2 regions of the Paenibacillus azoreducens genome follow, and region 2 is predicted to be linked to the other one. Evidence: riboswitches for the same ligand, from Rfam matches in the RefSeq annotation. Region 2 holds a riboswitch; the other holds the start of a gene.
What was found. A riboswitch is a leader RNA that binds a small molecule or an ion and turns the genes downstream of it on or off. The one in region 2 is predicted to bind glycine.
Positions count from the first base shown of each region.

Region 1: linked by a shared signal. The riboswitch ahead of L6442_RS31195 (alanine/glycine:cation symporter family protein) and the one ahead of gcvT (glycine cleavage system aminomethyltransferase GcvT) in region 2 are both predicted to bind glycine.

Region 1 is NZ_AP025343.1:6,951,646-6,966,545, forward strand. It holds gene fumC (class II fumarate hydratase) at 1-779, shown strand, start outside; gene L6442_RS31165 (MerR family transcriptional regulator) at 973-1,947, shown strand; gene L6442_RS31170 (alpha/beta fold hydrolase) at 1,947-2,774, shown strand; gene L6442_RS31175 (hypothetical protein) at 3,206-3,424, opposite strand; gene L6442_RS31180 (DUF4097 family beta strand repeat-containing protein) at 3,544-3,801, opposite strand; gene L6442_RS31185 (glycoside hydrolase family 2 TIM barrel-domain containing protein) at 3,986-7,006, opposite strand; gene L6442_RS31190 (AraC family transcriptional regulator) at 7,256-8,083, shown strand; gene L6442_RS31195 (alanine/glycine:cation symporter family protein) at 8,170-9,510, opposite strand; glycine riboswitch at 9,665-9,776, opposite strand; gene L6442_RS31200 (hypothetical protein) at 10,025-10,900, opposite strand; gene L6442_RS31205 (Fic family protein) at 11,266-12,360, shown strand; gene ltrA (group II intron reverse transcriptase/maturase) at 12,466-13,857, opposite strand; gene L6442_RS31215 (DUF4261 domain-containing protein) at 14,725-14,900, shown strand, end outside.
Region 2 is NZ_AP025343.1:2,149,198-2,164,097, reverse strand. It holds gene pulA (type I pullulanase) at 1-1,470, opposite strand, end outside; gene gcvH (glycine cleavage system protein GcvH) at 2,479-2,871, opposite strand; gene sdaAA (L-serine ammonia-lyase, iron-sulfur-dependent, subunit alpha) at 2,934-3,866, opposite strand; gene sdaAB (L-serine ammonia-lyase, iron-sulfur-dependent subunit beta) at 3,874-4,548, opposite strand; glycine riboswitch at 4,790-4,903, opposite strand; glycine riboswitch at 5,570-5,667, shown strand; glycine riboswitch at 5,671-5,799, shown strand; gene gcvT (glycine cleavage system aminomethyltransferase GcvT) at 5,919-7,040, shown strand; gene gcvPA (aminomethyl-transferring glycine dehydrogenase subunit GcvPA) at 7,037-8,389, shown strand; gene gcvPB (aminomethyl-transferring glycine dehydrogenase subunit GcvPB) at 8,386-9,843, shown strand; gene L6442_RS09220 (flotillin lipid rafts scaffold protein FloT) at 10,020-11,546, opposite strand; gene L6442_RS09215 (NfeD family protein) at 11,546-12,082, opposite strand; gene L6442_RS09210 (GNAT family N-acetyltransferase) at 12,383-13,015, opposite strand; gene L6442_RS09205 (iron-containing alcohol dehydrogenase) at 13,359-14,522, opposite strand; gene L6442_RS09200 (UDP-glucose--hexose-1-phosphate uridylyltransferase) at 14,660-14,900, opposite strand, start outside.

The DNA of each region.
Region 1 (14,900 bases), 2.5 Mb from region 2:
GCATGCTGGAAAAAAGCGAAGGCATGATCCGCGCCAGCATCGAAGCACTGCGTGAACTCGCCATCGGCGGAACGGCTGTAGGTACAGGCATCAACGCCCATCCGAAATTCGGGGAAATGACGGCGGCCAACATCAGCAAGCTGACTGGCAAAACCTTCACCTCCGCGGCCAACAAATTCCACGCGTTGACAAGCCATGACGAGCTCGTATATGTTCACGGCGCGCTGAAAGCGCTTGCTGCTGATCTCATGAAAATCGCCAACGATGTGCGCTGGCTGGCCAGCGGTCCACGCTGCGGCATTGGCGAACTGACCATCCCTGCCAACGAGCCGGGAAGCTCCATCATGCCAGGTAAAGTGAATCCGACTCAAAGCGAAGCGATGACGATGGTTGTATGCCAGGTGATGGGCAACGATGCGGCTATCGGTTTTGCCGCCAGCCAAGGCAATTTCGAGCTGAACGTATTCAAGCCGGTTATCATTTATAACTTCCTGCAATCGGCACGTTTGCTGGCTGACGCCATGGTTTCCTTTAACGACCACTGTGCGGTGGGTATCGAACCGAACCGTTCCGTGATCGACCGCAACCTGAACCAATCGCTGATGCTGGTTACGGCGCTCAACCCGCATATCGGCTATGAAAATGCCGCCAAGGTAGCCAAGCTGGCTCATAAAGAAGGCCTGACGCTTAAGGAAGCCGCCTTGAAGAGCAATCTGCTGACGGAAGAGCAGTTTGATGCCGTCGTGCGTCCGGAGCAAATGATCCATCCGAAAGAGTAGGCTTGTTCACTTCAATCAAGTCCCACTTAATAATTATAATGACATCCTTTATAGAGCAAGCTGGTCCGGTACTTATGCCGGAGCCAGCTTGTTTTGTTTTCTCTGGGGCGTTCCTCTCTACTTCTCGTCTTGACTCTCCAGCAACAGGAGACTTTATACTGATAATCAAGAAAAGGAGGCGGAATAAACCAAGGTGGAAAAATACTACTCAATCGGCGAAGTATCGAAACTGACCGGAGCGACCATAAAAACAATCCGCTATTACGATGACATTCATCTGCTTTCGGCTTCCCATGTCAGCGAAGCAGGTTATCGATATTACAATCAGGAAGACATATGGCAGCTTGAGCTGATTTTGTTTTTGCGGTATTTAGGATTCAAAATCAATGAAATCAAGCAAATGCTTCAACATGAACTGCCTGTGTCCACATCGATCAAGTGGCAGATCGAAGCAATCCAGCATCAACTGGACCATCTTGAGCGGATGAAACGGATCCTGATTCAGGCCGATCAACAGCATCAACCCGAATCCCAGCTGCAATTTTTGCATGACATCTCGGAGATCATCCATAAATCGAGCCGGAAACGCAAAGATTTTATCGCAGCAAAAATGCACCAAGCCTTCGTAGAGCCGGAGCTTTCCCCGGATTGGCGGGAGCAAATGCTCGCTGCTTATATCGATTTTACGCCTGAGCAGCAGGATTTAACCGAAATCCAGCTTGCCGCCTGGACCCGAATGAAGGCGATGCTGTCTGATACAACCTTTACCGCAGAAATCAGACAGAAGCTAAGCCCCTTCTGGGAGGCTGTCCGGCAGAATCACATCGACGCTTCGCCATGGCAGACAAAATACAAGCAAGTAACGGACGCCGTCATTTCGCTTATACAAAAAGGGGCGTCGGAACAAAGCCCGGAAATGCACAGAGCCGCATTGGATTACATCTCATTATTCCAAAACGCCGATGTGCCGCTGAACCTGGAACAGCTGCGGTTGTTTATCGAGCAGGCCAATCGCATGACCTCCGCGCGCATTCAGGAATGGTGGGAACTGGTCGTAACTCTTAGCCCTTCGCTTGTACCTTTTTTCGACTCGCAGACGATGATCCGCCAGACTGTTGAATGGTTAATCGCAAACCCTGAACATATCAATCTTAGAGGTGAAAGATAATGAGCATAACCCCACTCCATGTCTCTCTGCCTGAGGGCAATATACATATTGCTGTTTACGGTTCGCAAAACAAGACTCCCGTCATTCTTTTGCATGGTACGGCTGCCTATCATTACTGTTGGCGGAATGTGGCTGCCCATCTCGCTCAATCTTACCGTGTCTATTGTCCGGATATGTTGGGTGCCGGATTCAGTGACAAACCGATAGACGTTCCATACTCCAAGCGCGCCCAAGCATTACGTCTGATATCGGCAATCGAATCTCTTGGGTGCGGTCCTGTCCATTTGGCCGGGCATTCCCTTGGAGGAGAGGTTGCGACTCATATCGCGCTGGAAGCTCCCCATCTGATCCAAAGCTTGATGCTGATTGCTCCCGATGGCTTCAGGCAAGGCGTTATCCCTCCCGTCAGGTGGGCCGCCCGAAAAGGTTGGATGAACGGCATGTTCCGCAGAGCCATGCGCAGTCAGATGAAGCCCAAAACATTATCCCGAATACTGGCGCTTCCACTTGACCGCATCACTCCGGATTTCATGGAAAATTGGACTATGCCGTACACCCACCCAAACACTCCGGATATCATTGCCAAATCGCTTGCCGATGACGATACAGGAGTCATATCTGATCATGTACCCCAAATTACGCTCCCATCCCTGCTGGTTTATGGCACAAAGGATCGGATGATACCTAAGCGGGTTTTTGCCAAGTATCAGGCTCATTTGCCTAATGTCCGCACGGAGATTTATGAAGGTTATGGACATGTGCTTATGGAGCAGTGCCCCGAGCGTTTATCGGAAACGATCGACAGTTTTGTGAAGGAAAATCTCTAGTTTATGCCGCTAACGAATCTGGGAACCGCTATTCCCCCAAAAACGGGGCCTTTTCAAATGTAACGAAACTCCCAATCGTTATTCGGGCGAAACCCGGCTTCATCACGGTTTATTTTGATCAATAGCGATTCCAGGTTTCGTTAGATTATTTTAAAGGGCCATTTTGCCTAAATAACGATTGCTGGTTTCGTTAGAACAACAAAATAACCCCACAAAGAGTATCGGAAAGAATTCCGACGACCCTCGAAGAGGGGCGCTTTTGCGGAGCAAAAGTACTGAGTGACGTGTAGCCTTTGAAGCTTATTCCGATTACTTTGCGGGGACCCCGGAAGTTTATACTTTCTTATATGTCAAAAAAAGCGGCCCCCAAAAGGTCGCTTTGCATCTCGCCGAATATAATCATCTACCGCACAACCGGTTATATGAACTATTTAGTAATCCTGGGGAAGACTCTCAATGGCAGTAAAAAACACTTCGAAAAGTTCCCTGTCAAACTTGCTCTTAACATAGTCCGATATTTCGTCAAGCTGCTCTTGATCGTCATATTCCAGGCACGGCCGTCCTTCACACCACAGCACCCTGCACTCAAACTCCTGTCTTACCTTCTCAATCACGTAATCTTGCTCCGTCACTCCACCGCTGGTCGCCAACGACTTACGCCCCCTCCACAAGTGGTTTCCTTCATCGTAGTTGTTCCCTTATATTATTTAAAATTTAGATACATTTTTCCGATGACATTTATCACACCTGCGTGAAAAGAAGAGCGCCCCTACTTGACCTCAATCGTTCCCGATCGGCTTTTGACATACAGCGAGTTCTCCCCGGCGCCGATCGTCCCGCTGACATCCTTGTTCGTTTCATTTGCCGTGGATAGACCGCCCAAGTTAACGGATGTATCGCCTTTCGCATTCTCTACCTTGACCTTTAAATTGGACGGCTCTGTTCCATAGTCGACCCCAATATCACCCGTTTCGGTTTTGATGTTCATTTCGCCTTTTTCGTCAGTGCTGAAATTAGTTTTCGGCATTGCACGAATTGGTCGCTGCGGTTACGGACCGTTCTTCCGATCGCTGCCCGCCTCCAAATTTCAAACAAAAAGCACCCCTTATATATCGAGGTATGGGTAAGACAAAGTCCACAATTCCCGAAAAATAAGAAGTGCCCGTTTGTATATGATTGTTTATGTCATGTGTTTTATTGCCCTAACTTCTTTATTCATCCTCCGTAAAGACCGGACGGATCTCCATTTCGAAGGTGAACGACTTCTCGTTGAACTGGTATTTATCAATCAGCCGCGGTCCGCAAGAGTTGGAGCCGACGCCGCTCATCTTGTAATCCAGATGCACGATCGTTTCGTCGCGGCGGACCAATTCGACATTGTGCTGAGCGGCCGTCAAGTCCTCCGGCGTGTAATGGCTGGCGTTGAAGGAGAAGGTATCCTTCGCCGTGAAAAGCAGGCCCACGCCCAGCTGATTGCCGACAACCGCCCATTCCGTATTATAACGGGAGCCATTTTCCTGCGGCATAATATAATCCTTATGCATTTGATCGACACTGAGGCGATATACATCCCGCTTCACGCTGAGCTTCTTATCGACATAACTTTCATGTGGTCCAAGGCCATAATAAGTAACAGCCTCGTTGCCCCTCGGCATGGTAAGCTGAAGTCCGAATCGCGGCAGGAAATCAATCGCTTCCTTCACCTCAACATCGGTTTTAAGCGTAATCGAACCGTCCCCGAGGAACGTCCATACAGCCGTTCCATGCAAAATATTGCGGATGGAATAACCGCCTAATGAGTAGCTGACCTTAATCGTAACCTGTCCGGCGGAAGGCTGTTCCCATGCGGCGCTGTAAATTTTGCAGACGGCCCGGTCAAGCCCATGGCTCATCCAGGCATGCTTCTCGTTGCGGTCATTGTCCGTCGGCGCACGCCAAACCTGAAAGCTTGCCGGCGCAGCAAGCATCTTCACTCCCTGCTTCGAGATGCCTGTGAGGGCGCCTAAGCTTAGATCAAACGTATGCTTGAAATCAAAACCTTCGATGACAAGGATTCGCCCATGCTCGGCGGCCTGGATCGTTCTCGAAGGACCTGCGGCATTCGCTGCGGCTTGACCTGCTTGCTTCGTACGGGATTTCACTTCAAACTGCCTGCTCGCCACTTCATGTCCAGCTTCCGCCCATGCCAGCTCCTCGTTCTGAACAAGGCTGAATTCAAGGTCGACGGCAGCTGTCACGGACGCGGGAATATTCATGTTGACGGCAATTTCCGCGCTGTCATGCGGAGCGATTTCCGGCAGGGCAATTTCCCCTTGCTGGAGCAGCTCACCTTCGGCGCGTAAAGCGTAGCGGAGGGAAAGCTCCCATAAGTAGGAGAAATCATACCGGTTCGTAATTTTGAACCGGCCCTTGGCGGCATCAATTGCTTCGATCGCTACCGGAGCGTAGATTTCCTTAAGCTCCAGCAAGCCGTTGTTCGGTTTGCGGTCCGGACTTACCAGGCCGTCTATGCAGAAGTTGCCGTCATGCGGCTTCTCGCCGAAATCGCCGCCATAAGCGAAGAAAGGTTTCCCCTCTTCGGTATACGTTTTGATGCCATGGTCCACCCATTCCCAGACGCAGCCGCCCATGAGTTTGGGATAAGCATACATAACCTCCCAGTAATCCTTGAGATCGCCCGGGCCATTCCCCATCGCATGGCTGTATTCGCAGAGAAACATCGGTTTTGTTTTGCTGTCGTCCTTTGCGTATGCCTCCAAATCAGGAACGGGCATATACATGCGGCTCTCCATATCAAGGCTGCTCTGATCATATACATGCTCCGGATCAAAGGATGCTCCTTCATAATGAACGAGTCTGGACTGATCGCGGGCTTGCGTCCATTCCGCCATTGCGACATGGTTTGGCCCATAAGAAGATTCATTGCCAAGCGACCAGATAATCACGCAAGCATGGTTTTTATCCCGTTCCACCATGCGGATCTGGCGATCCAGGAAGGCTTCCTTCCATTCAGGCAGCTTCGTTACCCCGTTGCCATCCTTTGCGACATAGTCGCCGTGGGACTCCAAATCCGCTTCATCGATCACGTAAAAACCGAACTCGTCGCACAGATCCAGGAAACGCGGGTCATTCGGATAATGGGATGTGCGGATCGTATTGACGTTATGGCGCTTCATGAGCTTCAGATCCTCAATCATATGCTGCAGCGGAATCGTTTGACCAAGCTCGGGATGGGAGTCATGCCGGTTCACTCCCTTCAACTTAATGTCTTGTCCATTGATGCGGAAGATGCCGTCTTTGATCTCGATCCGCCGGAAACCGATCCGAAAGCGCAGTACTTCCTCGCCGCTCGTCACATACACCTCGTATAGGTAATGATGTTCCGCGTTCCACAGTACTGGCGAGTCGATGTGGAATTCGAAAACTTGCTTGCCATCCACATTCCGGCACTCATTCAGCAGTTCTTGTCCAGGAGCGTCCATCAACTGAACCGTCACCGCCGCAGCGCCTGTTGTCTCCAGCTCTACCTGCAGCCGGGCGGATCTCAAATCCTCCGCAAGCTCCGTGCGGCAGAAAACATCGCGGACATGGGCTTTATCGCGCGCAAGCAGATACACGTCACGGAAAATACCTGTATAACGCCATTGATCCTGGTCTTCCAAATAAGAGCCGTCACACCATTTAAGCACCATCACGGCAATCTTATTGCTTCCTTGGCGTACATATGAAGCGATGTTAAATTCTGCGGGCACGCGGCTGCCTTGGCTGTATCCGACGTAAGCTCCGTTAATCCATAGATAGAAGCAAGCGTTCACACCCTCGAACATGATGTACGTGTCTTTACCTGACCAATTCTCGCCAACACGAAACTCCCTTACATACAAACCGGCAGGATTGTCGTCCGGCACATATGGCGGATCATAAGGAAATGGATAATTAACGTTCGTATATTGAAGCTGATCATACCCTTGTACCTGCCAGCAAGATGGAACAAGCAGATCATCCCAATCCGTCGTATCGAATGTTTCCCGGGTCCAATCGGTGCCGATATCTTTGGCCCGCCGGTTATATTGGAACTTCCAGCTGCCATTCAGTGTTTGATACCACGGTGAGCGGGCTCGTTTGCCCGTGCGTGCGCTTTCCACATCTCCATACGGAATATAGGAAGCGCGGGCTTGTTCGCGATGCTCTTGCAATATGGATGGGTTTTCCCAGTAAGGCTGTACGGTCAACTTTTCCGTCTCCTCTCAGCAAGAAAACGATGATAGCAGGCTTATTTTCCACCTTCAGCCGGATCTGATCATGCGAACGCTTAAACCTGTTCCCTACCGGAGGCGGCGTCTCCCTAAGTTTCATCGTTCCTTATCATTAGTTATGTTATATTAACATTATAAGATACCAATAAGCCTTGATGTAGAACGAAATATTCGTATTTACTTAACGATTTTCGCATATAGATAAAATGGAGGTGTAAAAGAATCATGGCAAACAAGCTTGGGTTTCTCATGCAAAGCGATACGATGATGCAGCTTCCGATTTATATGACGGGGGCGGGACATTGGAATCATCAGGAACCGATCCACCGGCCGGACGGCTACCCTCAGTTCCAATGGCTGCACTGTGTATCCGGCCAAGGCGAACTCAAGGTGGGCGGCCAGGCATACCGGGTAAAACCGGGTTCGGGCATGTTCCTATATCCCGACGAAGAGCATGCCTATTACAGTATGGAGAAGCCATGGGAAGTGTACTGGATCACGTTTATGGGACGGGATGCCGAGAGCCTTGCTCATTTGGCCGGTATAAATGCTTCCGGCGTCTATACAGTGCAAAGCCAAGAACTGATCCTGAATCATATGAAAAACGCGCTGTCCTTAACATGCTCCGACAAGCCGCTTGCGGGACTGGAATGCTCCAAGCTGGCCTATATGTTCCTCATTGACCTCATGACCGACAGGATGCATGCTTCCTCTACCGATCAAGGGTATTTGCGCCTGCAACCCGTTTTTGACTATATGGAAAACCATTATCAGCGGGATATTACGCTGCAGGAGCTCGCCGAACAGCTCAGGGTATCCACACAGCATTTATGCCTTCTTTTCCGCAAAATCCTGAACAAACGCCCCATGGAATACCTGAACCAGCTCCGCATCCAGAAAAGCAAGGAACGACTGCTGGAATGCCCAGATGCGCGGATCGGCGAAATCGCCGGGCATGTGGGGTTTACGACGCCGGGGTATTTTAGTACGCTATTCAAACGTATGGAAGGGATGACGCCGGAGGCTTTCCGCAAGCTGAATGGTATAAGGTGATTTTCTGCCTTGGTGAGATCTAAACTAGAAAAGGCATGGAGCCGCGTACGAAACCGTACAGACGTATCCATGCCATTGTTATTCTATCAGCCTAACTTTTGACTTTTCATATGTTGCAAATATCGGTGTGTCTCCGCCACAACTACCCCTGATAAACCTAATAGGGCAATCAAATTCGGCAGCGCCATCAGCCCGTTTACAATATCCGCAAGCAGCCAAATAGCCTCCAGTTTGATAAAAGCTCCAAAGGCGATCAAAAGGATAAATACAATGCGATACGGCAGGATGGATTTCACGCCAAACAGATATGTGATACAGCGCTCGCCGTAATAATTCCAGCCCAAAATCGTCGTAAACGCAAATAACATCAGACATATCGTCAGAATGATCGATCCGTACGGAATCGCGGCATCAAATGCCGCCTGGGTCATCATCGCCCCGCGTTCAGCTCCCTGCCAGACCCCTGTGACGATCAGGGTTAACCCCGTTAACGTACAAATAATGATCGTGTCAAAAAAAGTGCCTGTCATCGAAACGAGCCCCTGTTCCGCCGGCCACTTGGTTTTTGCGGCTGCCGCTGCAATCGGCGCACTCCCCAGGCCCGATTCATTCGAAAACACGCCTCGCGCCACCCCATTTCGGATCGCCATCATGACGGTTGCGCCAAGAAAACCTCCGCCCGCTGCCGCACCGTTAAATGCGCCCTCAAAAACAAGGGCTACTGCATGCGGGATTTGATCGGCAAATGTGATCAGCACGACAAAACTAGCAACGATATAAATGATGGCCATCACAGGGACAACCTTGGTCGACACTTGCGAGATGCTTTTGATTCCGCCCAAAGTGACTAATGCGGTCACCACTGTCATGATTCCCGCTGTCACGATCGCGGGGACTCCCCAGCTGGACTGCGTCGAAGATACGATCGCATTCACCTGCGGGAATGTCCCGATGCCGAACAACGCCACCAGAACGCCGCTTATGGCGAAAAATACGGCCAGCGGCTTAAATTTGCTGCCAAGCCCCCGTTCAATATAATACATCGGCCCGCCGGAGACCTGACCTTTATCATCCATCGTCCGAAACTTGACCGCTAATACCCCTTCCGCATATTTCGTTGCCATTCCGAAAAACGCGGCGATCCACATCCATAATAACGCTCCGGGACCACCAATTTGGATTGCGGTCGCAACCCCGACGATATTCCCTGTACCGACCGTCGCGGCAAGCGCTGTCGCCAAGGCGCCGAAGCTCGATACGTCGCCTTCGCCTTCATTTTTGGCCTTGAATATCAGTCTTAAGGCAAGCGGCAGCCTTATCACCTGCAGCAGACCAAGCCGGCAGGTCAGCCATATTCCTGTGCCTACCAATAAAATGAGCAGCGGAGCTCCCCATACCCATTGGTTTACCAGCTCTAATACATGCATTTCCTTTTCCCCCTCATGATGTTGCATTCTCCTAGACGACATGAAAAAGAGCCAAATCCAAGGATTTGACTCTGGGGACACATTTGCAGATCTTACGCACGCCAAGAATGTGAAACGATGCACATCTTGTGCGTGTTCAAATTCGGTAACCGATCCTGCAATCCCTGTCCTTTTACCTGAGAGTTTCCACACGTTATGGGATTCTTCCCCTCACGCGTATTGCCCCTTCGGTGCTCCATTGATGGAGTCTCTCCAGAGTTCTGTCCACTTACGGTCCTGCCTCCCAAGTCTGGGTACGATCCCAACTCTTTTGGCGCCTGAGAGTTTATGCCCCTTCGGCCAAGCTGCCGCTTGTCTCCCGTAAACTTCATCCAGTGTATATGCAATTTTTGATTGGTTACCATTATAGGATTGCCTGTACGATTTGGCAAGGATGTTTGTTTTATTGGATATAATTACCTTCCGAATGACTCAATGGCATGTGGTCCGTTTTGTACCGCCATTCGGGCAGAGGTTACCAGGACGATAGCTCCGTCCTTTTCCAGCTGTCTTTGGCAACGCAAACATATACATATTGATCGTCCCAAGCGATCTGCCCCTGACTGCAGGCTTCTTTGGACGAAGCAGGCGTATACTTGTTGCGGACGCGCAGCTTGTCCCCGTTCACATCAAGCTTGGTGTCGGGGTCGTCCGTGCCTATACCGACATTGCCGCCGCTGCGCTGCACGGTGAGTGCGGAATCGACCGCTTCGCCTTCATCGTCGTAACGGACAAACTGCAGGTCGGCCCCTGTATTTTCACCCGCTTCCTTCGAGCTGTCCGCCCGAACGGCCCATCTTGGCGTCGTCTCATTATCCTTGCCGGCTACGCTGAACTGAAGGTCCCGGTTCGTACCGGTTTCTCCTGCTACCCGCAAAATGCCGTTCATTACATTGAAGTTGGATGAGTGGGTGCGGATTTCGCTGACGTCAGTGTCATATGGGATTTCTAAACGAGTGAACAGCTGATTCGCGTATTCTCCTGTTGGCGACATCGTCGTCTCGAACGACATATGCTTATGATCATGCTGCTCCGGATTATTTGCTTTGTCATGGGAGATGATGGCTGTCTTGTCCATGCCTTTCTCATCGGCCCATGCGATCGCGGGTTTGGCCCGGTCCGCCGTCCATTGCAGCCGGATCATGTCGGACAGATGCCCTTCCTTCTCGATCCACTTCTGGTCGGTGGACAGAAGCAGACGCTCATTGTGCGGAACACGGATTTCACCGCCATCCTGCTCGGATTGTTCCGGGGTCACCTCTGCGCCCAGCTGTTTCGTCGTAAAACCCGTGCCCAACAGGCAGACGCCTCCCAATATCACCGTTGCCATCATCATCTTCGAGAATTTCATTGTTTCCCTCCCGTATCCGTCGCGATTGGAATTCATTAGCCTTTGCGAAATAAAAAGCTTGGACTGATCGTATATAAACATCGCTCGGCGCACAACCCATTTCGCGAAATGTCCCGAAAAAACGATGCTTTTCGCCTAGAACAGATAACCGGAAGACGATCATTGCAGGGAATGCTGCCAATGTCCCAGGCAGCATGCGGCATTGCTTTTAAGTACACTCTATCTCCCAACAGGGAAATCAACCCATTTAAACATCAAATTTCGCAATTTTCGTTTCTTATTTCCATTATATATGTATTTAGAATCATATTTCGGTTAAAATGTAAATAAAATAATGTGATATCTCTTGAAAGAGAGGAGTTCAGATGGCACAAGTACCATTTACACCTGAGAATTTGCCGTTAGGCAATGATCGTCTTAACCAGCTCATGTTCCTCCACGAGTTAATTGAAGCGAATAAAAAGGTTGCACAGTACCAAGTATTACTTCAAAATACAAAGCTTCCTTCACATCTATTATTAAATCCTGTTATGCTGAATGAAGCAGTACAATCGACTAAAATTGAAGGTACCCAAGTAACCTTGGATGAGGTCCTCGAAGTCGAGGCACACAGTAGAAAAAATAATAAAGATGTACAAGAAGTTCTAAATTATTATCATGCATTACGAGATGGAATGGATAGATTATCCATTCTCCCGATATCAACCAGACTATTCAAAGAAATGCACATAACTCTAATGTCCAATAATGTGCGAGGAAGCAACAGGTCCCCTGGTGAGTATAGAACGATACAAAACTTCATCGGACCCGAGGGATGCACTATTGAAACCGCTACTTATATTCCTCCACAACCTCATTTGGTCAATAGTTATATGAACAATCTTGAAATTTATATCAATAACCCGCAAGATGACCTTGATGAACTTGTAAGAATCGCCATCATTCACGCCCAATTTGAAACTATACACCCCTTTCTTGATGGGAACGGAAGAATAGGCCGAATATTAATTCCTTTGTACTTATATAGCAAAAAGGTAATTGACTATCCTAATTTCTTCTTAAGTGAGGCATTAGAACGGGATAAACACAAATATTATCGTTATCTTAACGACACTAGATATAAAGGAGATTGGAATCAATGGGTTCTCTTCTTCCTTGAAGCGATTATTCTTCAAGCAGACAAAAATATCAGGCTAATTAATGAGATCAACAAATTATATGATCACGATTTAGATGTAGCTCAATCACTCATCAACAGCAGCGGAGTCAAAAAGTTGATCGATGCTGTTTTTCAAAAACCGATATTTACAGTCCATACCATTTCATCCACAGCAGATATTTCAGAGGCAACCTGTAGAAGATATTTATCCATTCTGGAAGCAAACAGAATTATTTTTTCTGATGGCAAACAAAGGTTCAAAACATATTATTACTATAATCTGCTGGACAAATTACGGTAAGGCAAATTGAGAACAGTATAAAAAAAATCGAGTAGGAGGGGGTGACGAACCCCCGTCCTCTCACACCACCGTACATGCGGGTCCGCATACGGCGGTTCCAAAAGGTTAACGAAGTTCCAAATAACGAGAAAGCAGACTTTTCAGCCCTTTCGCTTCCCAATAGGATGTCGGAAGGGCGTTATTCATGTTTCGGGACATTTCCCAAGCTCCTCTGCGGGAGTTGGCCATGATGAAAGTGGCCCAGTCTGGCACGCCCAAGGCCCGGAGTTCTCGGATACGCGTACGTACTCGCTTCCATTGTTTCCATAGGCACATGCGCAATCTTCTTCGGATCCATTTGTCCAATCTCTCGTAGTGTTTCTGGGCTGAGGCCAGACGAAAGTAGCCCAGCCAACCCATCAGATAGCGATTGAGACGAGCAATCCTCTCTTCCATCGCTATCGGGCGGGTGCGGCTTGTGAGCTCCCGGATCTTCTCCTTCAATCGGTGTATCGTCTTGGGGGCTAGTCGAATCGTAGCCTTCTTGTTCGACAGAAAACTAAAGCCAAGAAACTTACGGTTCCATGGCCGGTCCACCGCGCTCTTCTCCCGATTCACTTTCAGTTTTAGCTTTCCTTCTACATAGCGTGTCACCGACTCCATCACACGCTCTCCTGCTCGTTTACTCGCGACGAAGATATTACAGTCGTCCGCGTAGCGGACAAACCGCAATCCTCTCCGGTGAAGCTCTCGATCCAGATCGTCCAGCAGGATGTTGGCCAAGAGTGGACTGAGCGGACCACCTTGCGGCGTTCCTTCCTCGGTCTTTTGGCAAACTCCGTTTTCCATCGCTCCGGCACTCAGGTAAGCTCGGATCAGCTTCAACACTCGCTTGTCCTTCACCTTCCGTGCCACCTTGGCCATGAGCATATCATGATTCACCTGGTCAAAGAACTTCTCCAGGTCCAGATCTACGACCCATCTTCGGCCGCTTTGGATATAGTGCTGCGCTTGCTTCACTGCGTCATGAGCCCGCTTTCCGGATCTAAAGCCGTAGCTGTACCACGAAAAGTGAGCATCAAACATCGGATTCATCACTTGTAGAAGCGCTTGCTGGAGGAAGCGGTCCATTACGGTCGGGATACCGAGCAGCCGTACGCCGCCTCCGGGTTTGGGGATTTCCACCCGTTTGACTGGCGCCGGCCGGTAGGTTCCCGCCAGAAGTTCGGCTTTCACCGTTTCCCAGTGAGTTTTCAGGTAAGCTTGTAGCTCGGCTACCGTTACACCGTCCACACCAGGACCTCCTCCGTTTTGGACCACCCGCTTGTAAGCGAGCCGAAGGTTATCTCCTTCGAGCATGTTCTCCAGCAGGTCGTTTTGGTCTTCGCGAGAGGAAGGGGCGACTTGTGCCGGTGAAGAGCTCGGCGCTCCAACATACCCTTGCGGCTTCACCGCTTCTCTCTGCTGGAAGCTCCCTTGCGGGATATTCGGCTGTCTTCGCTTTTCACTCGAACGCATCGGTTTCCTCTCTCCTTTCGGTTCGGCCCTTCCGTTTTCCGGTGTCCCGTACTCGCGTACTATGGCCTCTGCTGACTCCTGCGGGTTCAGCACAGCCGGAAGGCTGTGGTTACGAAGTGACTTCGCATTTTTTTCTCCCGCAGGTCTCCCCAGATAAGAACGTCATATTTCCGCCCGCGACCACTGGAGTTTACAGGAATAGCCTTTGGCGGCTTGGGATTTCGTTGTGTGAAGGCAACTCATCCGGCTATCCCTGCCTCGAATCCAGTTCGTGTACCTTGGCCCGTGCTTTTGCCTCCGGCTTCCTTCAGATTCTGCCTCGCGACAGACACCCTTGCCCTTGGCTAACGGTAGGCGCTCGCCAGCCCCCGTTCAGGACTTTCACCCTAGAGATGACGCCCATGCTGGGCGTACTTCGATAAAGGGCAGAATTTTTCTGCCCTTTTCTTTAGTTTTTTCCATATAACTTTCCAATACTTCACAGGGTAAAAGAGCAATTTAAGCTTTACTAATGCAGAAATCCAGCTTGATCAAAAACCTTCAGTATAATAGAATCGTACCTTTCTCTGGATGGAATTTATTGTTGATTCCATCTGAAGCAGCGATAATGATAATTTATTCGCTACAATGTCCAAACGATAGTTATTTAATAGCATTTGAAGCATACTTCTCTCAATTGATGTCAGTTGGTCCATAATATAATTTATATCAAATAAAGTCTCATCAAATGGAGGCGCCTCAAAACAATCTATTAATAAAAAATTCTCTTATTTGTTTAGGAATTTCTAGATAAATTGCTTTCCATTCCAACAGTTAGTAGTATAAACAATTATAGGACGATAATTTTATATAAAAGGCGGGAGATTAATGACAACCCAGCAACAAGCGGCTATGCAATCCATGATTGAATGGCTGGCGGATGAACATGAGCTCGGCCGGGAGCCTAGCAAAATCGAAATTGCCGGAGAATTTGATTTGCACGACATGCACTACTACATATTCAAGTATAAAAAATCGATGCTCGGAAAATGGCTGCTGGGCGT
Region 2 (14,900 bases):
GGACCGCTCCACCATTTCCCGTAAGCTTCCTCCGCCGACCAGCTCCCCGTCGCGGATTTCCTGAAATCCGGCTTCCATTTGTTGGCCCTGCGTCTTTAAAATTTTATCCCACAAATTCAGATTATCATGGACGGTCACATAATTGATCGTTTCTAGCGGTGAATCCGCAAAATCATGCACAGCCCCTTTAATGCCCTCGATAATTTCCGCCTCCATTTCCGGCCGGCCTGTGGCAAACCCTTTCCCCTGCCCGTCGCTGTCGCCTTTAATCGCTGCGCGAAAATGATCGTTAAAGACGGAGAACCCCTTGCTTCTTTGAGTGCCTTTCAGCGTTTGCTGCCGCAAAGGCAAAGGCGTCTCTCCGCCTGTCCACGGCTCCCCGTAAATCAATATCGAAGGGTCCACCTCGCGGTGGATCTCATCGGCAATTTGCGTGATCGTGTCCGTATCCATCAATCCCATCAGATCAAAACGGAAGCCGTCAATATGATATTCCTCTGCCCAGTAGCGGACCGAATCCAAAATGTATTTTCGCATCATCGGTCGCTCCGTTGCCAGCTCATTGCCGACGCCTGAACCGTTCGCAAGCTTGCCCTCGGCATCCCTACGATAATAATATCCCGGAACAACCGGTTCAAACGGACCTTCTTCCACGTTGTACGTGTGGTTATATACCACATCCAAAATGACGCGGATACCCTTGCGGTGCAGAGCCATCACCATTTCCTTAAACTCGCGAATTCGCACCCCCGGCTTAAGCGGATCGGTTGCGTAAGAGCCCTCCGGCACATTATAATGCTGCGGATCATACCCCCAATTATATTTCGGCTCGGATGAATCCGGATCATCCACCCGCAGCTCGTTCACCGTTTGAAAATCGGAAACCGGAAGCAGATGGACATGCGTAACGCCAAGCTCCTCCAGATGGTCGATGCCGATTTTATTTCCTTCATCATCGCGCAGTCCTGTTTCCGTAAATGCTTTATATTTGCCTTTATACTTAAAACCCGCTTCCGGGTCCGCCGAAAAATCCCGCACATGCAGCTCATACAGCACGGAATCCTGCAGACTCTCCATAGGCGGCCGCTTATCTTCCTCCCATCCCGGCGGGTTCCAAGCTTTCAAATCGACGATGGCCGATCTTGCCCCATTAGCGCTGACTGCGCGGGAATACGGATCTGCGGCATAACGGATGCCGCCATCCCGGCCTTCGATTTTATACATATAATACCGCCCTGCGAGATCGCCAAAGAAACGGAGGAACCAGACGCCATCCTTCCATTCCTTCATGCCGATTTCAAGGCCGCCTGCATGGTCGGTTACCTTTCCTTCGGAGTTATAGCTGCCCGCATCTTGGTAAAGAGCCAATGATACCTTCCTGGCGTCCGGCGCCCAAAGCCTAAATATGCTTTCCATTCCGGAATAAGTGCAGCCCAGATCGCGGCCGTCGTAATAAGCTGTGTCATACATGATTTATACACCACCACAACATAAACATTCGATGTATGCAAAAATAGCTTCATCACATCCTATGTGTTTGTGTTGCCAATTGCAAAGGTTTATATGCGCTTTGCAACAGCCCAAATTTGAAACGGCCGTTCGGTGATTTATATTTCAGGATTTTGCAAAATTCGATCCCAACCGCTTCCGGGTACAATATATAGACGAACTAAACCGTTTCGCTCTATATATTGCTGATTGAAAGTTGCTCCTTGGATTTTTGCAAAATGCTCTTTTATAGCCGTTAATATGTATAAAAAGGAAAATTCGTTCAATCGGGATCAATTTCCTTCATGGATGTATATGAAGTGATTGAACCTGGATATTAATCCATGATGAAATGAATTCAGGGCGCTGCCTTTTTCAGACAGCCGATCATGTAAAATAGAGAAATGTTGCAAAGGTACTTCTTTATCAGGAATTTATAGCGTTAAATGAAAAATTGTTGCGAAAGTACATCCTTTTCAGGCTTTCTATAGCGTGAAACGCAAAATTGTTGCGAAAGTACATCCATTTGACCATGGATCGTTTGCTTATGCCTAAAAGCTGGGGAAAAGATGCACTTTTGCAAGCTTTCTAGCCATAATCGCCTGGAACGCTGAAATAGATGCACTTTTGCAACTTTCCGGATGGAGCAGCCAGTCAATTGATTCCATTGGCCGGGACCACTTCGTGTCCTCTGTCAATTGATTCCGTTTGCCGGGACCACTTCATGTCCTCTGTCAATTGATTCCGTTTGCCGGGACCACTTCATGTCCTCAATCAATTGATTCCATTGGCCGGGGCTCACTTCATGTCCTCAATCAATTGATTCCATTGGCCGGGGCTCACTTCAAGTCTTAGCACTCGCAATCATAATTCGATTGTGATGTTTCTCATGTTAGGTTCCCCCCTTCTCATGTTCTATTTCCCACTAGTATAGGGAACAAAAAAACCGCCCCACATAAATCTTGGGACGGCCCTCCGTAAAATATATAATTATTCTTCAATAAATTTCTCGTATTGCTCCGCGTCCAGAAGTGCCGACAGCTGCTCTTCCAGATCGCCTTCCACCTCGATCTCCAACATCCATCCGCCGTCGTACGGCTCGCTGTTTACGAGTTCGGGCTCATCGCTGAGCTGCGAATTGATTTTCGTGACTTGACCGCCGACAGGACAGAACAGATCCGAAACGGTTTTTACGGACTCGATAGTCCCGATGCTCTCCTCGGCTGCAACTTCCGCGCCTTCTTCCGGCAGCTCCACAAACACGATATCTCCGAGCTGATGCTGCGCAAAATCGCTGATTCCGATGCGCACGACGTTTCCGCTTACCTTTTCTACCCATTCATGATCCTTGCTGTACCAACGGTTCTCTTTCACATTGCTCATTTGTTCACAACTCTCCTTCGATTAGTGTAATGATCTTCGTAACATGTTACTTTGATGAGCCATTATTTGGTGTCTGACGGTGGTTGTTTGGCTTCTTTGGCTTCCTTGGCTTTGCGGCGGCGCTGCTCGACCAGTTCTTTGGTCAGCTTGCGTCCGGTAGGTGTTGCGGCCAGACCGCCCTTACCGGTTTCGCGGTGTTTGGTCGGCATGGCGCTGCCCACCTCAAGCATGACGCCGATAACTTCATCGGCAGGAATCACGCTGCCGACGCCGGCAAGGGCCATATCGGCTGCTGCCAGCGCGGTGACGGCCCCCAGACCGTTCCGCACGATGCAGGGGATTTCAACCAGCCCGGCAACGGGATCGCAGATGAGGCCCAGGCAGTTCTTCAAAGCAAGGCCTACGGCATGTACAGCCTGTTGCGCCGAACCTCCCCGCAGCTCGACCATCGCCCCGGCCGCCATGCCGATCGCGGATCCGACTTCGGCTTGGCAGCCGCCCTCCGCGCCGGAAATCGAAGCGTTGTTGGCGATAACGAAGCCGATCGCGCCGGCGGTAAACAAGCCGTGAACCAGCTTGTCGTCATCCCAGCCGAACCGCTCCTGCGCGCTGACGAACACGCCGGGGATAATCCCGCAGGAGCCGGCGGTCGGCGTGGCAATGATTCTGCCCATGGAGGCGTTCACTTCAGATACGGCCAGCGCATATGCCATCGCCGTCGCGGACGGACCGCCAAGCGAAGATTCGCCTTGCCGCATGTAATCCGCCACTTTTTTGGCGTCGCCCCCCGTCAGCCCGCTGCGGGATTTGGTATTGCCTGTCAGTCCTTTTTGGACGGCTTCCTTCATGACCTGATAATATTCCGCCATCTGCCGGAATACCTCATCCGCAGAAATGCCCGTTTCCTTGGCTTGATCCGCCAGCATTACTTCTGCAATCGTTTTATTTTCTTTTAGACAGATTTCTGCCAGCTGATCCAGCGTTTCGAATCTCATAAGTCCATTAGCTCCTTTGGGTCAAATCAATCAACGTCACTTCCAAAACATGCGGCAGTTTCAACATCTCTTCGATCAGGCTCCCCTCAGGAGCAGAATCCAATTCAAACACCGTCATGGCCGCTTCGCTTCGTCCTTTGCGGTCCACGTCCATATAACCGATGTTGATCCCTTCGCGGCTGAGCAGCGATGTCAAACTGGCAAGCACGCCCTGACGGTCGGAATGGGTGACGGCAATCGTCGGATACTCCCCTGTAATCTGCACGTCAAAACCGTTCAGCGAGTAAACCGCTATCGTACCTCCGCCGATCGAAGCCGCCACGATCTCGGCCTTGCGGTCTCCGCCCCAAAGCGATATTTTCACGGAGTTTGGATGGGGACCGTTTCCTTTTCCTTGCACCCATTCCGTGACCATCCCGGCTTTCTCCGCTTCAAGATCGGCTTCCGGAATCCGTTCATCGTCTGTGTCAAAATTAAGAAGCCCGGCCGTTAAAGCCAAATCCGTCCCATGCCCCCAATAGGTTTCGGCAAAAGATCCGAACAAGGTCATCTGCGCTTTCTCCGGCTGGCAACCCAGCAGCTTGCGCGCAACTCTCCCAATTCGTACGGCGCCAGCGGTATGGGAACTGGAGGGGCCCACCATGGACGGACCGATGATAGAAAATACATTTTTGAATCTCAAGGACTTCCACGCTCCTGTGCAAGTATTCGTATCAGGAATTTGAACAGTTTTCAAAATGGTTTATGTCCCGCGGACATCATCAGCTCTGCTGAAAAACGCATACAATGCATAGTTTTCAAAAGAAAAAGACAGCAAAAAAGGCATGCAGCACCTTTTTCTCTGTCCTTTGTACCTGAGAGTTTAAACGGAAATCACCGTTTCCGCGTTCCCCTTGGGTGGCTGACGCTCTCTCCAGAGCCGCGTCCGGCGACGGTTCCTTGTACCTGAGAGATTAGCCGCCTGTATGTGCGTACATGCAGCTTGCTCCTTCGGTGCCGCCCTCCTTGCCGGGGACGGTCTCTCCCGTTCGCCTTCATCCGCTATATATCGAAATCAATTATGTTTTGGAACCATTTACAATCCTAATCACCTTAAGAATAAAGCAGAGGGAACAGCGGTGTCAATATAACGAAAGCCATTTCCCGCATCCAAGGCCAGCCCTTGCCGCTATGCATATTGTGGAGTGTCTGCCGCCTATATCCGCATGCCGCTGCGGATGTACTTCATGGCGCCAAGCGCAATGCCGGAGCCGGTCATTAATCTGTATAAAAAAGGAAGAAAAAATCAAAAGATTTTGTGAGATTCTTCCTTGCCTTGAATCCTGGGTTTTTGCCTCATAATTCTGTTGACATTCCCGCCGCCTTTGAGTATTAATGGTAGTAAGACAATTCAATAGCGGATGAAGGTAATGGGAGAGATTACTGATTTAATGCGTGTTCAAAAAAGGCCGGTTTTCAGCACCGAGAAGGTTGGATGAAGATAGGGACGAAAGGAGCGGAGCGTACGTAGTGGGTACGTGAGCACCAGAAGGCCCGGCTGAATTCAAGATTCGATGCCGAGTTCACTTCCTGATTCACTTCGTGTTAGATATAGAATTCATGAGTTATCAGCACAGCTGATGAAATTCTATATCGCAAGAAAACCTACCTTTGCATCGCGGTCGCTCATCCTTGTATTGACCTCGATTGGTTTTCTTATCAAAAGCGGACTTTTTGAACAACCTCTTTTATATAGTGACGCCGAAGGAGTAAACCCTTACAACAGGGTGAATCTCTCAGGCAAAAGGACCATTATCGGACGCATCTCTGGAGAGAATTCTTGACCGAAGAATCACCCAAGGGGAAACTTGCCTGCCGGCACTGAAGCTTTATTATCCTTTAGTCTTACAGCGGCCGTATTTGGCAAGGTAACTCTCAGGTACCAAGGACAGAGCATAAGAACCGGTATGCCGCAAAATGCGGTATGCTTATTCTTCTGCCTGTCCTTTTTGTGTTTTCGGGATTTTGCAAAATCCTCTTTTTAAAAATGTGAATAGAGAAGGAGATGGAAACGTGTCCGAGCTGAAACGTACCCCGCTTTACCCTCTGTATGCCGAAATCCCTGGCGTGCGGTGCATCGATTTTGGCGGTTGGGAGCTGCCGGTCCAGTTTAGCGGCATTCATAAAGAGCATGAGGCCGTTCGTGAAGCCGCCGGTTTATTCGATGTGTCCCATATGGGAGAGTTTATGGTGAGCGGTCCGGAGGCCGAAAGCTTTATTCAGTACATGACCGTCAATGATGTAACTAAACTCGAACCCGGCCAGGCGCAGTACAGTGCCCTGTGTTATCCGGACGGAGGCGTCGTTGATGATTTGCTGATTTACAAGCTGGAAGAGCAGTCTTACATGCTTGTCGTCAACGCATCCAACATCGACAAAGACTGGGAATGGCTGCAGCAGCATCTGAAAAATGGAGTTCAAATGACCAATCAATCCGACGAAACGGCTCTTCTCGCGATCCAAGGACCTAAAGCGGAGGAAATTCTGAATCCCCTCGTAGATGCGGATCTGTCAGCGCTCGGTTCGTTTCACTTCCTGCAAAATGTAAACTTGTTCGGCGCATCCGTCCTTATCTCGCGCACAGGTTATACCGGTGAAGACGGATTTGAAATTTACCTTAAAGCGGCGGATGCTCCCACTGTATGGAGAGGATTGTTCGAGCATGGAGAAGCGCACGGACTGCTGCCCGCAGGACTCGGCGCCCGCGATACGCTCCGGTTTGAAGCGAAGCTGCCGCTTTATGGCCAGGAACTGTCCAAAGAAATCTCCCCGCTGGAAGGCGGCATCGGCTTTTTCGTGAAGCTGAACCAAGAGGATGATTTTATCGGCAAACAAGCGCTACAGCAGCAAAAAAGCAGCGGCGTTCCGCGGAAACTGGTCGGCGTGGAAATGATTGACCGCGGCATCCCGCGTTCCCATTATCCTGTTTATGCCGGCGACACGCAGATCGGTGAAATCACTACCGGAACCCAATCGCCAACCCTCAAACGCAACCTGGGCCTTGCTTTGATTGACAGCAATCATGCCGCGACCGGCACGCAGGTTGAAGTGGAAATACGCGGCAAACGTCTGAAAGCCGAAGTTGTAAGCACGCCTTTTTACAAAAGAGCCCGAAAAGGAGCTGACTCCAAGTGAAACATCGTTATTTGCCCATGACCGAGCAGGATCAGCAGGAAATGCTGAAAACCGTCGGACTGAACTCCATCGAAGATTTGTTCAAGGATATCCCGGACGAAATCCGGTTTAAAGGCGAACTGCCCGTATCCAAAGGTCTGGACGAATATGCCCTTACTACCCACTTGTCCGCCCTTGCCGCCAAAAACGCCAATACCGACCAATACCCAAGCTTCCTTGGCGCCGGACTTTATGACCATCATATTCCGTCCGTGATCAACCATGTGGTATCGAGATCGGAATTTTATACCGCCTATACGCCTTATCAAGCCGAAGTAAGCCAAGGCGAGCTGCAGGCCATATTCGAGTTCCAATCCTATATTTGCGAACTTACGGGCATGGCTGTTGCCAATGCCAGCATGTATGACGGCGCGACAGCCCTTGCTGAAGCCGGTTCACTGGCAAGTGCGGCTACCAAGCGCAGCAAGCTCGTGATCTCCTCTGCCGTTCATCCGGAATCCAGACAGGTGATTCACACCTATGCCCATGGTCTCGGACTCGACATCGTGGAAGTTGGCACCAAAAATGGCGTAACGGACATGGAAGAACTGGCCAAGGTTGTCACAGGCGATACCGCCGCCGTTCTGGTGCAAAACCCGAACTTCTTCGGTTCGGTTGAAGATCTCGCTGCGATCGGCAACCTGATCCATGCCCACAAAGGCCTCATGGTTGTAAGCACCAATCCATTGTCGCTGGGACTTCTGGAAGCACCCGGCAAGCTTGGCGCCGATATCGTGGTGGGAGACGCCCAACCGCTTGGCATTGCAGCTTCGTTAGGCGGTCCGACTTGCGGATTTTTCGCCGTATCCAAGGATCATATGCGCAGAATGCCGGGACGGATTGTCGGCCAGACGGTCGACCGGAACGGCAAACGCGGTTTTGTGCTGACGCTGCAGGCCCGTGAACAGCATATCCGCCGTGAAAAAGCGACCTCGAATATCTGTTCGAACCAGGCGCTGCTTGCGCTTTGCGCCTCCGTATATTTGTCGGTGATGGGCAAACAGGGACTGATCGATGTCGGCAAACTTAACTTGCAAAAAAGCCATTACGCCGCAGATCGGCTGACCAAAGTGCCTGGCGTGACGCTGGCGTATACGGCTCCATATTTTAATGAATTTGTAATCAAGCTTCCTGGCGGCGCATCCGTTTCCGACGTCAACAAGAAGCTGCTCAAGGAAGGTTTTCTTGGAGGTTATGACCTTGGCCGCTCGTATCCGGAGCTTGAAGGACATATGCTGATCGCCGTGACCGAACGCAGAACCAAAGAACAGATTGACCAATTCGCATCACTGCTGGAGGGCTGTTTATGATACAGGAAAAAGCATTGATATTTGAACTGAGCCATCCCGGACGTATCGCATACTCCCTGCCGGAACTCGACGTGCCGGAGCTGGAAGCGGAATCCGTCATTCCGGCCTCCATGCTGCGCAGCGAGCCGGCGGCTTTGCCTGAAGTATTCGAAGTTGATGTTATCCGCCACTATACCGAGCTTTCCCGCCGCAATTTCGGCGTGGACAACGGATTTTATCCGCTTGGCTCCTGCACGATGAAATACAATCCGAAAGTCAATGAAGATGTAGCGCGCTACCCGGGATTCGCCAAACTCCATCCTTATCAGCCCGAAGAAAGCATCCAAGGCGCACTCCAGCTGTTGTATCAGCTGCAGCAGGATTTGGCGGGGCTTACCGGCATGGATGCCGTAACGCTGCAGCCGGCCGCCGGCGCACATGGCGAATGGACCGGCCTCATGATGATCCGCGCATACCATGAAAGCCGCGGAGAGCAGCGCGACAAGGTGATCGTGCCGGACTCGTCGCATGGTACGAATCCGGCCAGCGCTTCCGTTGCCGGGCTGCAAACCATCACGATCCCGTCCACGGACAAAGGACTGGTCGACTTGGATGCGCTGCGCGCAGCAGTCGGCAGCGACACGGCTGCCCTGATGCTGACCAATCCGAACACGCTCGGCCTGTTCGAAGAGCAGATCCAGGAAATAGCCGCAATCGTTCACGAAGCCGGCGGGCTTCTGTACTACGACGGCGCTAATTCCAACGCCATCATGGGCATCACCCGCCCTGGCGACATGGGCTTTGACGTTGTGCATTTGAACCTGCACAAAACGATGAGCACGCCGCATGGCGGCGGCGGTCCCGGCGCAGGCCCGGTCGGCGTAAAAAGTCTGCTCACGCCGTTCCTGCCGCGACCGTACGTTACGAAAACAGAAGAAGGCCTCTTTACGCTGGAAGGCGCTAACGAGCAATCGATCGGCCGCGTAAAAGCTTATTACGGCAATTTCGGCATTCTGGTCCGGGCGTATACGTACATGCGTAGCTATGGTCCTGAAGGCTTGCGCCGCGTATCGGAATGCGCCGTGCTGAACGCCAACTACATGATGAAACGTCTTGAACCTTATTTTGATATTCCGTATCCAGGCATCTGCAAACACGAGTTCGTGATGTCTGGCACGCCGCTGAAGCAATATGGTGTGCGTACTCTGGATGTAGCCAAACGCCTGCTTGATTTCGGCTACCATCCGCCAACCATCTACTTCCCGCTTAATGTGGAAGAATGTATCATGATCGAACCGACGGAAACCGAAAGCAAAGATACGCTGGATGCGTTTATCGATACGATGATCCAAATCGCCAAGGAAGCCGAGGAGCAGCCGGAGCTGCTTCTGAATGCACCTTACGATACGCCGGTTACCCGTCTGGACGAAACGACGGCCGCGCGCAAGCCGGTGCTGAATTGCGCCTGCAGCTAAGCTAAAGGGCCTCTGATCGCGCTACAAGAACCGCCAAAAATGGCGCCGCAAGGGATGAATCCCTGCGGCGCCATTTTTTGTTGATCGACCAACGCTTGCGCATGGAACGGAAGCCTTCACGGCTTTATCCCATGCCTTCTTGATACATCAATTTCTATTGCGTACTATACGGCGAATTAATCTTCCTGCGCCGCCCCCGCTTCGAGATTCACCAGCTCGCGTTCCTGCTGGGCCACGACCGGAGCAGGTTTCGATTTTCCCGTCAAGTTTTTGATCAACCCTTCAACATCGATGCCGGATACGTTTTTCAGCATCTCCGGTGCGGTGGACATCAGTTCGGTCACATAGTTGCTCACGCGGGCCGCGCCTTCGCCTTTTCCCGTATCCACGACCGTAAGCTTGTCGATCGAGGAAATCGGCTGCGCGATTTTCCCTGCCAAATCAGGCAGCATCTTGACGATAATGTCGAGCACGGCTGCTTCTCCGAATTTCTGGAACGCTTCCGCGAGTTTTTCCTTCGCTTCGGCTTCGGCCAGACCGCGCAAGCGGATAACCTCGGCTTCGGCGGTACCTTTGGCCCGCTCCGCATCGGCAATTGCCTGACCTTCCAGACGTTTCTGTTCTGCTGATGCTTTGGCCTGCGTTTCAATGGAATACTGCAATGCGTCGGCCTCGCGCATTTTACGCGCTTTATCCGCTTCGGCCGCCTGCTCGACAGCGTAACGGTCGGCATCCGCTTTTTTCTTCACTTCGGCGTCGTATTGCTTTTGCCGAACCATAATTTCTTTTTCCTGCAAGTCGATTTCGCGTTCCTTGCGGACCAGTTCGACCTTCATCTGTTCTTCGACCATCGTTTGCTTGGCGCGGGCTTCCTGGATATGGTATGCCTGGTCGGCTTCAGCCTTGGCAGTGTCCTGATCTTTCTTAAAGGACGCGACCTTCAGCTCTTTTTCCTTCGTGGCTTCGGCAATGTTCGTATCGCGCAGCAACTCGGCCTTCTGCCCCTGCTCTTCGGCATTCGCCTTTTGAATCCGTGCGTCCCGCATTGCTTCGGCCTCCGCGATTTCGGCATCCCGCTTCACCGCTGCTATCCGGGGTTTGCCGAGCGCATCCAGATATCCCTGCTTGTCGCGGACATCCTTGATCGTAAAGGAGACGATCTGCAGCCCCATTTTCTTCAAATCACGGGCCGCCACGCCTTGAACCTCCTGCGCGAACTTGTCGCGGTTCCGGTACACTTCCTCCACGGTCATGGAGCCGAGAATCGCCCGCAGATGGCCTTCCAGCACCTCTTGGGCTTCACCCTTCAGCGCATCAATCGGTTTGCCGATAAATTGTTCCGCCGCCGTCGCGACGTCCTCGATCGAACCGCCAACCTTGATGATGGCTACGCCGTCGGCAATAACCGGAACCCCCTGTTCGGTATAAACCTCCGGGGTTGAAACATCCAACTTGTGGGAAAGTAAGGAGATAAACTCCGACCGCTGAAAAACCGGTAAAATAAAGGCTCCGCCCCCACGGACGATCTTGATTTTGCGCCCTGATTCATCCTCCGAAATATTTTTGCTTCCCAAAAAGGAACCCGTTACGATCATGGCTTCATCCGGACCTACCGTTTTGTAGCGGGCCCAGAAAGCCAATCCCAAAATAATGATAACCCCGACAACGATGATTGGGATAAGCAGGTAATCAGGCAAATCCATCAAACCACATCTCCTCTTTTCTCGTCTAATTTGGTAACACGCAATACCCCGTCATGTACGTCAACGACGACAATCCTTGTGCCGGCAGCAAGCACGCAGCGTTCGAGACTTGAAGCGATATGCACGGTGTTCCCGGCCCCGAGCTTGATCATGACCTCGCCGAAACCCGATTCGGGAATCGGTATGGTGACCTCGCCAATGCGGCCCGAAAGTTCGCGGATGGAATATGCGGTGGAGTTTTCACTGTTGTTCATGGGCTTGACATAAAAGAAAAAAACAAGCGCCGCAATCACTATGGCAAGGACCGCCGATATCAACACCACCGCTGCATTGCTCCAGCTCGTGTAATGCGTAAGCAAAATGCCCGCTCCGCCAAACACCGTCACTGCGCTTGCGATGACCATCGGTTTCAGGAAATCGACCGACAAAAAGTCGAGCAGCCCGTCAAGGGCATGGCTGACCAGATCGCCCAAAACGACGCTGACCACCGCAAACAGGATTCCGCCTGCCAGACAGCTCCAAAAAAGCGTTTCCATGGTAGCATCCTCCCAAACCCTGGATTTTGCAAAATTCGGTTCCGCTTCCGGATGAAATATACAGGGCAAGTAAAACGGATTTTGGCCTGTATATCGACCTTAGAAAGTCGCTTTTTGGATTTTTGCAAAATCCTAATTTTCAATCTGCCTATAATCAATTTCATACTGCCAAACACTCGGCATTTTATCCATTATGAAATTGATTCTATATAAGGATATACGTAATAAGGTTCGATCTTGTTTCAAATTTTTCCTGCCGGAAAAAATTCTGGGCACGAAATATGGGAATCCGAAAGATTGTTAATACAAAAAACTTCTCCGAAAACGCATACGGTCAAATTTCTCTATGGACGATAGCGGCACATCCTTGCCGATACGGACCATCAGGCAGTTCGCCGGATGGGAACATATTTCCGGGTCGTCTGTGTCATATCTGAACATGTCGACATGTTTCAACAATTGTTCCGTCATCCGGCGGTAATCCCATGCGCTGAGCTTACTGTTATGTATATCCCAATATTCGTAATATTCGGTTGCAAATACGATTGCATCCTCCATTTGACCGCCCTCAAAAGAAAGCAGCATCATTTCTTTCCCCAACCCGAGCATGCGGTAAGAACCGGCTACCTCAATGGCTCCGAATTCGATCAAATCATCCATATTCCGTTCCGACCAAGGACTTTGTTCATCCGGATAATGAAACGTAACATAGCCGACAATGGTTTGGCCGTCGCGTGCTAAAATAATTCTGCCTTCCAATAGCCTTGCAATCTCTTCAAGCGCCTGCTTCTGGTCCTGTGGGTGACGGAATGCATTTAGTTCTGGGTGCATGCGCATAACCCGCAGTTGTTCCGGAGATACAGGTCCTTCCACCACAATCAGCCGATTTTGATATTGCAGGGATTTGGCATGATATCTCTTTTTATGCTCCATAGCGGTCCCACCTTCGTTTTTTCAAATTCTTCGCATGACGCTTTTACATCCTGATTATCGTCCATTTCACGGAAACCAACTTATTTCTGTAGTTCAAATGATCGACGGGTATGATGAATTTAAGATGGATTATGTCTAAAAATTTGATGGCCGGGGCAATCTGGTGTATGCGTTTTCAAAATTTCTGCCATTAAATCTGAGCAATAAAAATCTGGACACTTCCATTATACCTAATTGTCCCATTTTTTTACATAAGCTAAATTGTTTGATGCTTTACGAGAAAAGCTATATGAATGATCAGCAAAAAGGGCCTCCTCGCGGAAAGCCCCTTTGTCGCTATTTGTTACAAAGACATCTTGTAAATCTCAACGACGTCTTCTTTATTTAAGGTACTAAATCTGCCGAATGGTCCGAAACGGACGGTTTTCTCGGCCATAACTTCGAGTTGGCTGTCATCGATATCATAGTCGGCAAGGCGGCTCGGCGCGCCAATGGAACTCCAGAAGTCGCGCAGTGCCTGAATGCCCTCAAGCCCGGCTTCTTCGTCGGTTTTGCCTGCCGGGTCGATATGGAATACATTGACTGCAAGCTGCTTAAACCGTCCCGGATTCACATGCAGATTGTATTTCATCCAGTTCGGGAACAGGATCGCCAGGCCGCCGCCATGCGGAATATCATATACCGCCGAAACGGCGTGCTCGATGTTGTGCGTCGCCCAATCCCCGGCATACCCCATATTCAATACGCCGTTCAGCGCCATCGTGCCGCAGTACATAATCGTCGAACGGTCTTCATAATTTTCCAGATCATGGATCAGTCGGGGTGCCGTGTCGATCACGGTCCGCAGAATCGTTTCGCAAAAACCGTCCTGAACCGGCGTGTTTGTTTCCTTATGGAAATAATGCTCTAACACATGGGACATCATATCGACCATCCCATAGACCGTTTGGTCTTTTGGCAGCGTGAAGGTAAGAACGGGATCCAGGATAGAAAAAGCGGGGTACGCATAAGGGCTGCCCCAACCCATTTTTTCCTGCGTTTTTTCGTTCGTGATAACCGAACCGCCGTTCATTTCGGATCCTGTCGCTGCAATCGTCAGCACGGTGCCAAGCGGGAGCGCATCTTTCGCAACCGCCTTGCGCTCCACGAAATCCCACATGTCACCGTCGTATTTGGCCCCAACGGCGATTGCCTTCGCACAGTCAATGACGCTGCCGCCGCCGACGGCCAAGATCAGGTCAATATTATGTTCACGGCACAGGTCTACACCTTTATGCACCGTCGATAAACGCGGATTCGGTTCAACACCGCTCAGCTCGGTTACCTGGGCGCCGATTTCCTTCAGCAGGGCGTTAACGTTGTCATACAGGCCGCTGCGTTTGATGCTGCCTCCGCCGTATACGAGCAGGACATTTTTTCCGTATTTCGGGACTTCTGTTTTTAATGCATCCAGTTTGCCTTTACCGAAAATCAGCTTGGTCGGATTATGAAATTCAAATGAATTCACTCTCACATCGCCTCCCGAAGTCAACATATAAATGGTACCTATCCATTATAATGCTTCATCCGGAACAAAAACAAACCGCCCTTCCCTTAACGCAGGGAGTTCGGGCGGTTTTCGTATAAGTCAGAGGTTATATCATATTACTCAACCGGACGGCATCCAAGATGCGATACGAAGCGCCGGAATGCTTCTTGCCCGGCCTCCGTTCTTTTATATACGCCTGCATGGCCCAATATTTCCACGAAAATGCTGCCGACTTCGGACTGCACGAGCTTCCAAGCCTCTTCCTTGCTGCGGCTTCTGCCATACTTCGCAATTAGCTCCATAATCCACGGTTTATGCTGGGCAAGCGAAGGGTTCTCCTGCCTTACCAGGGTATCG